Regions from separate parts of the Streptomyces sp. NPDC093018 genome, predicted to be linked through region 2. Evidence: riboswitches for the same ligand, from Rfam matches in the RefSeq annotation. Region 2 holds a riboswitch; the other holds the start of a gene.
What was found. Region 2 has a riboswitch for cyclic di-AMP ahead of AB0N90_RS28650 (transglycosylase family protein). Riboswitches for the same ligand answer to the same signal wherever they lie in the genome.
Positions count from the first base shown of each region.

Region 1 (4,555 bases), on a different contig from region 2:
CGAGCCTGCGCAGGGCCAGCCGAGCGATCTGCTCATCCAGGCCGAAGAACTGGTCCGGCTGCGCACCCTGATGGAGGAGATGCTGGTCCGGCACACCGGGCGCACCGAGGAGCAGGTCCATCAGGATCTGGAGCGCGATCTGATGCTGGACGCGCCGGGCGCGCGGTCGTACGGCCTGGTGGACGGCGTGGTGCCCGGCCGCCGGGACCTCCCCGGCGAGCGGTGAACGGGCCGTGCTGCCCGAGGAGCTGCCGCCGCTGCCGGCGCTGACGCACGCGGAGGGCGAGCTGGTCGACCACTATCTGGCGGTGGTCGATCTGCTCGGCAGGATCAACCCGGCGCGCGACGGGGACACCTATCGCGGGCTGCGCGCCGCGCAGGCGCTGGTGCGCAAGGCGGAAGAGCTGCGCGCCGCGCTGGAGCTGATGCACGACCGGGGCGAGCGGGAGGTGCACGGGGGCACGTTGGCACGGGCGCTGCGGGTGCTCGACGGTGAGCGCCGGGTCGCTCGCGTCGCGCTCCCGCCGGACGCCGTGGGCTGATCCGGACGGTCGCCGGATCCGGTGGGTGCGAGGTGTCCGCGCGGCCGCCGGGTCCGGGCGCGAAACGGTCCGAACGATGTACCGCCGACCGGTGTATATCCGGATCCGTTTCCGGTTCTCCCGAGTTGCGCGCGGGCCGGGTCCGTGCTCCGCGCGCGGCCGTCTTTTCCCAGGTCCGGGGCTACGTACCGGAACTGACGGAGCATCGAACAGAGCAGCTTCCACCCGAACGGGCGAGTGGTGAGTAACGCCACAAATCCCCGATTCCGTTGGGATTTTCGGACAGCTGTGGGTGAAGATCCCTGTCTGACGACAAGCCCCCGCCACCGCGGCGGGGCGGTCCGGGCGGACGCCGAGTCCTGCCGCCGCCCGGATGACCGGTCGACAGGAGTGGATCGGCAGGAGTGGAGGACCCAGGCAGTACGGGTCCCCGGAACGGTCGGCAGTCCGTGTGAACGGACGGACGAGCGCTTCGGGTGGCCCTTGGGGTGAAGCCGTGGCAACGCGGCCGGGCTACTTCGCCAGCCCGAATCCGACAGGTCATCCTTCACAGGCGGCTGACGAAGGGTTGCGCATGACTGCGCTCAATCGTGTCCCGTCGCTGATGGCCCGTGCCGGTACGGCCTCGGCCCTCACCCTGGCCGCCGTGGGCGGCTCGATCGCGGTTCCTGGCCTCTCCACCGATGCCTCGGCCGCGACGATGGCGACGAAGGCCCTGAACATCGCGGCGTCCAAGAAGGGCGCCCCGTACCAGTGGGGGGCCATCGGGCCGCGACGGTTCGACTGCTCGGGGCTGACGCTCTATTCGTTCAAGAAGGCCGGGAAGAAGCTGCCGCGGACCGCCGCGCAGCAGTACAACAAGACGCACCACATCTCCTCCGGCAGCCGCAGAGCCGGTGACCTGGTGTTCTTCCACTACGGCTCGAACGTCTACCACGTCGGCATCTACGCCGGTCACAACAAGATCTGGCACGCGCCCAAGAGCGGTTCCGTGGTGCGGCTGGAGAAGATCTGGACCAAGAGCGTCTGGTACGGCCGGGTCAGCTGACCCGCCCGCGCACGGGGGAGCGACTCCAGCCACCGGGCCGCTCCTTGTGCCTTTTCCCCTCACTCGGCGCCGCCTTTAGCCCCCGGGCGGCCCGGGACGGGTCCCGCGCACCCGCCGGATGAACGTTTCGCGGCTTCGCGTCGGGCTCCCCCGCTACGGCTCCTGCCGGCCCGTCGTCGCCACCGGTTCGGCCGGCACGGTCCAGGGCAGTTCGATGGAGACCGTCTTGCCGCCCTCCCGGGTGGGGCGGACGCGGAGCCTGCCGCCGCACTCGGCGGTGAGCCAGCGGATGATGACCATGCCGCGGCCGTTGTCCTGCTGCACGGCCGCGGGCAGTCTCTTGGGGAAGCGCGGATGACTGTCCGTGACCCCGATGCGCAGCTGTTCGTCGCGCTCCAGCGCGATGTCGACCGTGAAGGTCGGGGACTGCCCGAAGGTGTGCTGTACGGCGTTGGTGGCCAGTTCGGAGACGATCAGCCGCACCGTGTCGGCCGCCTCGGCGTCCGCGGGCAGGCCCCACTCCGCCAGGGTGCTCACCACGTACGACCGCGCGGCGGCGACCGAGGCGGGATCGCTCGGCAGAGTGACGGATGCTTCCAGGTGGTCTGCCATGGCGACGTCGTCCCTTTCCCACGGGACCGGAGTCCTACATGGAGCGGATGGTTCGAGTACGGTCCCGGACTGGTGCTTCCTCGTCAGACTGCCACCACCGGAGCGGTCACGGGGAGCGATCCACCGAGATATGCATATATCTGTCGCTCGATGCGGTGAACTCTGCGACGGGAGACCGTATTCGGGCGGCCCGTAAGGAGTAAGGAGGAGCCCATGCAGAACGGGCCGGCAGTGCGCCGCCGCAAATTGGGTGCCGAACTGCGCACGCTGCGCACCGGTGCGGGGCTCACCAGTGGGGAGGCGGCCCGTCTGGTCGGCTGGCACCAGTCGAAGGTGAGCCGTATCGAGACGGGTGCCAGTGGTGTGAAACCGGCCGATCTTCGCTTACTTCTGGACGCCTACGCCGTGCGCGACGTCCAGCTGCGCGAGCTGCTGCTGATGCTGGCGGGCTCCGAGGACGGCGATGGCGACCGCAACCGCTGGTGGCACGCCTACCGCGGGGTGCTCCCGCCGACGTACCGGGACTTCATCAGCCTGGAGTCGCAGGCCGGCGCGATGCGCACGCTGGAGACGACCGTCGTACCCGGTCTGCTCCAGACGGCCGACTACGCCCGCGCGGTGACCCGGGCGGCCGTCAAGGACCTGGACGAGGAGCGCCTGGACGCGCTGGTGGAGGTGCGCCTGGCCCGCCAGGACGTGCTGCGCTCGAACCCGCCGCTGGAGCTGTCCGCGGTCCTGGACGAGGCGGTGCTGCGCCGCGAGGTGGGCGGTCCCAAGGTGATGGCGCACCAGCTGGAGCGGCTCATGGAGGCCGCCCGGTTGCCCCAAGTGCGGCTCCAGGTACTGCCGTTCGGGGCGGGAGCACATGTCGGCCTCACCGGGCCTTTCGTTATTTTCTCATTTCCGAGCACTTCTGATCTCGATGTGGTTGTTCTAGACCAGTTGACGAGTAGCCTCTACCTGGAGCGGAAAGAAGACCTCCGGGCGTACTCGGAGGCCTTCCAGAACCTCCAGGAGCACGCTCTTTCCCCCCACGATTCGCTGGACTACATCGCCGGGATAGGTGACGGCGCGTAAGGAGGCACCATTGTCAGCTCTGCCTCGGAACGTCCCTGCCAGTACCGACCTGTACGACGTGCGCTGGCTGCGCAGCAGCTACAGCACGGGAGCCAACAACTGCGTGGAGACGGCACGGCCACGCTCCGGACCCCGGTCCGGGCTGCTCGCCGTGCGCGACTCGAAGGATCCCACCGGACCCGCGCTGCTCTTCTCCGCGGACAGCTGGGCCGGCTTCGTGGCCGCGCTCCGCTGAAACCCCCCGGACCGGCCGAGACGCTCGCAGCACCGGTCGGCACACCCGTCGGACCCGATCAGCCGCGGAGCACGGCCGTGTCACGCCGACTCATGGCCGTGTTTCGCCGATCACCCGCACCGCGTGGGCGATCTCGGCCCCGGAGAGGTCCGCGCGGGCGGTCAGCCGCAGCCGTGAGATGCCGTCGGGCACGGAGGGAGGACGGAAACAGCCCACGGCCAGGCCCGCCGTACGGCAGTCGGCCGCCCAGCGCACCGCCTGCTCCGGGGACGGAGCCCGTACGGAGACCACCGCGGCGTCCGGACGCACCGCCTCCAGACCCGCGGCGGTCAGCCGGGCGTGCAGCTCCCCCGCCACCTCGCGGGCCCGCGCCGCCCGTTCGGGCTCCCTGCCGAGCAGCCGCAGCGCCGCGAGGGCCGCACCGGCCGCCGCCGGCGCCAGACCGGTGTCGAAGATGAACGTCCGGGCCGCGTTGACCAGATGGTCGATCACCCGCGCGGGACCCAGCACCACCCCGCCCTGGCTGCCGAGCGACTTGGACAGCGTGGCCGTGGCCACCACGTCCGGCGCGCCCGCGAGGCCGGTGGCCTGCGCCGTGCCCCGCCCGCCGTCGCCCAGTACGCCGAGACCATGGGCGTCGTCCACGACGAGCCCCGCGCCGCGCTCCCGGCACACCTCGGCCAGCTGCCCGAGCGGCGCCCGGTCCCCGTCGACCGAGAACACGGTGTCCGAGACCACGATCGCCGCCCCCTCATGGGTGGCGAGGGCCTTGCGCACCGCCTTCGGGTCGGCGTGCCCGACGACCTGGGTCTCGCCCCGGGCGAGCCGGCAGCCGTCGATGAGCGAGGCGTGGTTGCCCGCGTCGGAGACGACGAGCGAGCCGTGCGGGCCGAGCGCGGTGACCGCGGCCAGGTTCGCGGCGTATCCGGAGGAGAAGACCAGGGCCGCCTCGAAGCCGCAGAACGCGGCCAGTTCCCGCTCCAGTTCGGCGTGCAGCTCGGTGGTGCCGGTGACCAGCCGGGAGCCGGTGGCGCCGCCGCC
Region 1 covers NZ_JBFBFF010000022.1:121,028-125,582, reverse strand. The annotation lists gene AB0N90_RS34020 (ATP-dependent Clp protease proteolytic subunit) at 1-226, shown strand, start outside; gene AB0N90_RS34015 (hypothetical protein) at 234-542, shown strand; cyclic di-AMP (ydaO/yuaA leader) riboswitch at 883-1,113, shown strand; gene AB0N90_RS34010 (C40 family peptidase) at 1,117-1,590, shown strand; gene AB0N90_RS34005 (ATP-binding protein) at 1,744-2,202, opposite strand; gene AB0N90_RS34000 (helix-turn-helix transcriptional regulator) at 2,416-3,279, shown strand; gene AB0N90_RS33995 (DUF397 domain-containing protein) at 3,290-3,514, shown strand; gene AB0N90_RS33990 (8-amino-7-oxononanoate synthase) at 3,605-4,555, opposite strand, start outside.
Region 1: it holds a riboswitch for cyclic di-AMP, as region 2 does, so the genes downstream of both, AB0N90_RS34010 (C40 family peptidase) here and AB0N90_RS28650 (transglycosylase family protein) in region 2, are expected to answer to the same signal.

Region 2 (4,555 bases):
CGCCGACGATCTGGACCTTGTCGCCGAGGCGGTCGGTGAGGACCTTCCAGCCGCTCCAGTCGTCCTCGAACAGCGGGTCCTCCAGGGAGACCAGCGGGTAGGCCGCCACCAGCTCCTCGTAGTACTCCGTCATCTCGGCGGCGGAGCGCTCCTTGCCCTCGAAGAGGTACTTGCCGTCCTTGTAGAACTCGGAGGCGGCGACGTCGAGAGCGAGGGCGATCTGCTCGCCGGGCGCGTAGCCGGCTTCCTTGATGGCCTCAAGGATCAGGTCGAGGGCCTCGCGGTTGGAGCCGAGGTTCGGGGCGAAGCCGCCCTCGTCGCCGAGACCGGTGGCCAGGCCCTTGCTCTTCAGGACCTTCTTGAGGGTGTGGTAGACCTCGGCACCCCAGCGCAGCGCCTCGGAGAAGGACTCCGCGCCGATCGGGGCGATCATGAACTCCTGGATGTCCACGTTGGAGTCGGCGTGCGAGCCGCCGTTCAGGATGTTCATCATCGGCACCGGCAGCAGGTGCGCGTTGGGGCCGCCCAGGTAGCGGAAGAGCGGCAGGTCGGACGCCTCGGAGGCGGCGTGCGCGACGGCCAGGGAGACGCCGAGGATGGCGTTGGCGCCCAGCGAGCCCTTGTTGTCGGTGGCGTCCAGGTCGAACATGGCCTGGTCGATCAGGCGCTGCTCGGTGGCGTCGTAGCCGACCAGCTCCGGGCCGATCTGCTCGATGACGGCGAGGACGGCCTTCTCGACACCCTTGCCCAGGTAGCGGTTCGGGTCACCGTCGCGCAGCTCGATGGCCTCGAAGGCGCCGGTGGAGGCGCCGGACGGGACGGCGGCACGACCGGTGCTGCCGTCGTCGAGGCCGACCTCGACCTCGACCGTGGGGTTGCCTCGGGAGTCCAGGATTTCCCGGGCTACGACGACGTCGATGGACGGCACGAGCATCTCCTTCTTGGATGTGACGCTGGAAGTGCGGGGCGGCGGCCGTACGGCTGCGCCTTGCGACTAGAGCCTAACCGTCCCGGGGTCGCCGACCACCGACCGACCGTCTGGTGGGCGACCGGGACATGCAGACGGTACCCATTGTTCACCACCGGAACAAAGGGGTTCGCGGATGAGAGCTGACTGAAGTCCGGGAAAACACAAGACCCCACCCCGGCGCGAACGGGGGAAACGCGCCGGAGTGGGGGGTTTGGGGGACGGGGGGCCTTGGGGGGCCTGGGGGAACCGTGGGGCCCTGGGGGGGGTGGGCCCGGTGGTTCTTGGGGGGTGACCCTGGGGAGCGGCCTCTGGGGTGACCCTTGGAGGGGGGTCCTTGGGGAGCGGCCCCTGAGGGTGGCCCTTGGGGGGGCCTCGGGGGGCGGCCCCTGGGGGTACGGCGGCGGGGGCTGCCGTTCTTGAGGGGTCCGGCGGACCAGGTGCCGGGGAGCGGCTGCCCGGCGGGTCCGTGCGGCCGGGCCGCCGGACGAGCGCCGTACGGGGGCCCGCACACGGGCCCCTGCAGCGGAGCCCGTGGCGGCCGCGGCCGGGTCGGGCTACTTCAGGTGGAGCTGCTGGCCCGGGTAGATCAGGTCGGCGTTGTCGACGATGTCCTTGTTCAGGTCGAACAGCTTCTGCCAGCCGCCGGCCACGTGGTGCTCGGCCGCGATGGAGCTGAGGGTGTCGCCCTTGACCACCTTGTACTCGCCGTCGCCCTTCTTGACCTTCTTGCCGGTCGGGGTGGTGACGGTCTTGCTCTTGCCCGTGGACGAGCCGGTGGAGGTGCTCGTGGACTTGGTCGGCGCCGGGGTGGTGCGCTGCGTGGAGCGCGTGGCGGCCTGCTCGTCCGTGGAGCGGGTGGCGGTGCTGCCCGACGACGAGGGGGTCGTCGAGGCGGAGCCGCTGTACGGGGTGCTGCTCAGACCCGTGCCGCAGACCGGCCAGGCGCCCTTGCCCTGCGCGGCGAGAACCTTCTCGGCGACGGTTATCTGCTGCGACTTGGTGGCCTGGTCGGCGGTCGACGCGTAGGCGGTGCCGCCGTACGCGGCCCAGGTCGAGGCGGAGAACTGGAGACCGCCGTAGTAACCGTTGCCGGTGTTGATGGACCAGTTGCCGCCGGACTCGCACTGGGCGACCGCGTCCCACTGGGAGGCGGTGGCGGCGGAAGCGGTGCCGGTGGCCATCAGCGGCGCGGCCACGGCGGCACCGGTGACACCGGCGAGCGTGACGACGCGGACGGCCTTGGACGGACGACGGTGCTTGCCCTTGCCGGAAAACAGCATGGAACGATCCCCTCACCGACGCCTGCGAGGTGAGCTGTCGGGTTCGGGCCGGTTGAGTTGCCCGGCCACCCCTCCTCATGGAGGCGTGGCTTCACCCCAAGCCGGTCCGGCATCAACTGCCGGGCCCGGCACTTACCTTGGGTCCCCCGCTCCTGCCTGCGGCGCTTGACGCGACGACTGTTCCCGGGCAGCCGCTGGCAGGATTCGGCGTTGCGGCCGCCGGGGCTCGTGGTGACGAGCGGCCTTGACCGTAGCCAGGTGATCCGCGGAATTTCAAAGACGATCAGGGCTTCTGAGACTCATCCCACACTTTCGCCAAATCGGACATTTAGCGATCAAGTGGGGCGTCAACTAGCCCTGGTCCGCGTCCGTTTCGTCACTGACTTTCAGGGTCTGACCGGCGGTGATGTGGTTCGGGTCGGCGCCCACGACCTTCTTGTTCGCGGCGTAGAGCGCGTGCCATCCGCCTTCGACGTCAAGGGAGTCGGCGATGGCGCTCAACGAGTCGCCCTCGCGAACGGTGTAGCTGCCCGGCTCACGGGAGGCGTGCCGACCGGAGTTCGAGTCGTTCTGCCCGTTTGCCGTGCTTTCGTCCGCGTTGCCGCCGCGGTGGCGTCCGCCGGTGAGGGCCCCGGTGTCGACCAGGTTCCAAGAGCCGACGGTCTGCCGGGGGTTGTCCGGGGTGCCGGTGGACGGCGCGGGGGTCGCGGAGCCGTCGGCGGGCGCGGACGGCGTGGCCGGGACGGAGGCGTTGGAGGAGGACGGGTCGGACGAGGACGGGTCGGCCGGGTCCTGGCTGGAGGTGCCGGTCCCGGGCTTGCCGGTGTGCTTGCCCGGGTTCGGGCTCGCGTGCTTGCCGGTCTGCTTGCCGGAGCCCTGGGTCGGCGAGGAGGAGGGGTCGGTGGAGGTCTTCCCTGAGCCGGTGCCCGAACCGGTGCCGGTGCCCGAACCGGTGCCGGTGCCGGAGCCGGTGCCGTCCTGGTCGCCGCCCTGCGTGCCCGCCGGGGCGGAGGGGTCGGGCAGTCCGGACGGGTCGGTCGCGGCGCCGCCCTGGTCGCCGTCGCCGTCGCCGGTGCCCGGATCGACGTTCACGGAACCGGAGTTCGAGGTCAGTCCGGACAGCAGGGCGCAGGTGGCCCAGGGCGAGGTGCCCTTGTCCTTGAGGATCTTCTCGGCCACGGCGATCTGCTGCGAGCGGCTGGCCTGGTCGGCGGAGGAGGCGTACTGCGTGCCGCCGTACGCGACCCAGTCGTCCTGGGATATCTGGAGGCCGCCGTAGTACCCGTTGCCCGGGTCGGCGCTCCAGGCGCCGCCGCTCTCGCAGTTGGCGACCTTGTCCCAGGTGGTGCCGTCGGCCGCGTGGGCGCCGGCGGCGCCGAGCAGCGGGATGGCGATGGCGGAGCCGGTCACGCCGGCCGCGACGAGGAGGGCCGGAGCCTGACGGGGGCGGCGGTGACGACCGTTCCCGGAGATCATGCGGAAGCCTTTCGTACGACGGCGGGGACCGGCGCGGCGGATGGTGCCGGGTCGCCGCGCTGAGGGGTGAAGGTAGCCGCACACGATCACTTGTCACAAGTTCATGCCGCGCGGATAACGCGAAGATCACAGGATTGAAGGTCTGCCCCTCCGCTCCGTCACGTCCTGTTTCACCCGTCGGGCACGGCGGCGCCTCATCCTCGGGACGCGGGGCTCCCGGAACCATGGAACCGACCTGATTCCGGGGGGCTGTTCACCCAGGAGGACACACGATGCGGCACACCCGGTTGCACGGCGAGTCCGCGGAGTACCTCGCCGCCCGCGAGGAACTGCGCCGCGCCGAGATCGAGCTGATGCGCGAGCGCGAACGGGTCGCGGCCCTGCGCCGGGCGCTGCCGCCGGGAGCCGAGCTCGACGACTATGTCTTCCTGGAGGGACCGGCCGACCTGGACGCGGGCGACGCGCCCGTGCGCGAGGTCCGGCTGAGCGAGCTGTTCACCGGCGGCCCGGAGCGGGCGCTGCTCGTCTACCACTTCATGTACGGCAAACGGCAGACCGATCCCTGCCCGATGTGCACCCTGTGGATCGACGGCTTCGACGGCGTCGCCCACCAGGTCGCGCGCAACGCCGACCTGGTGGTGGTGGCCGCCGCCGACCTGCCCGCGCTGCGCCGGCACGCCCGCGCCCGCGGCTGGTCCCGGCTGCGCTTGCTCAGCGCCGGGGACAGCACCTTCAAGTACGACCTGGGCAGCGAGGACGCGGACGGCGTCCAGGACTCGACCGTCTCGGTCCTCACCCGGGGCGCGGACGGCACCGTCCGGCACTTCTA
Region 2 covers NZ_JBFBFF010000015.1:157,020-161,574, reverse strand. The annotation lists gene eno (phosphopyruvate hydratase) at 1-934, opposite strand, end outside; gene AB0N90_RS28650 (transglycosylase family protein) at 1,525-2,250, opposite strand; cyclic di-AMP (ydaO/yuaA leader) riboswitch at 2,255-2,424, opposite strand; gene AB0N90_RS28645 (transglycosylase family protein) at 2,602-3,726, opposite strand; gene AB0N90_RS28640 (DUF899 family protein) at 3,999-4,555, shown strand, end outside.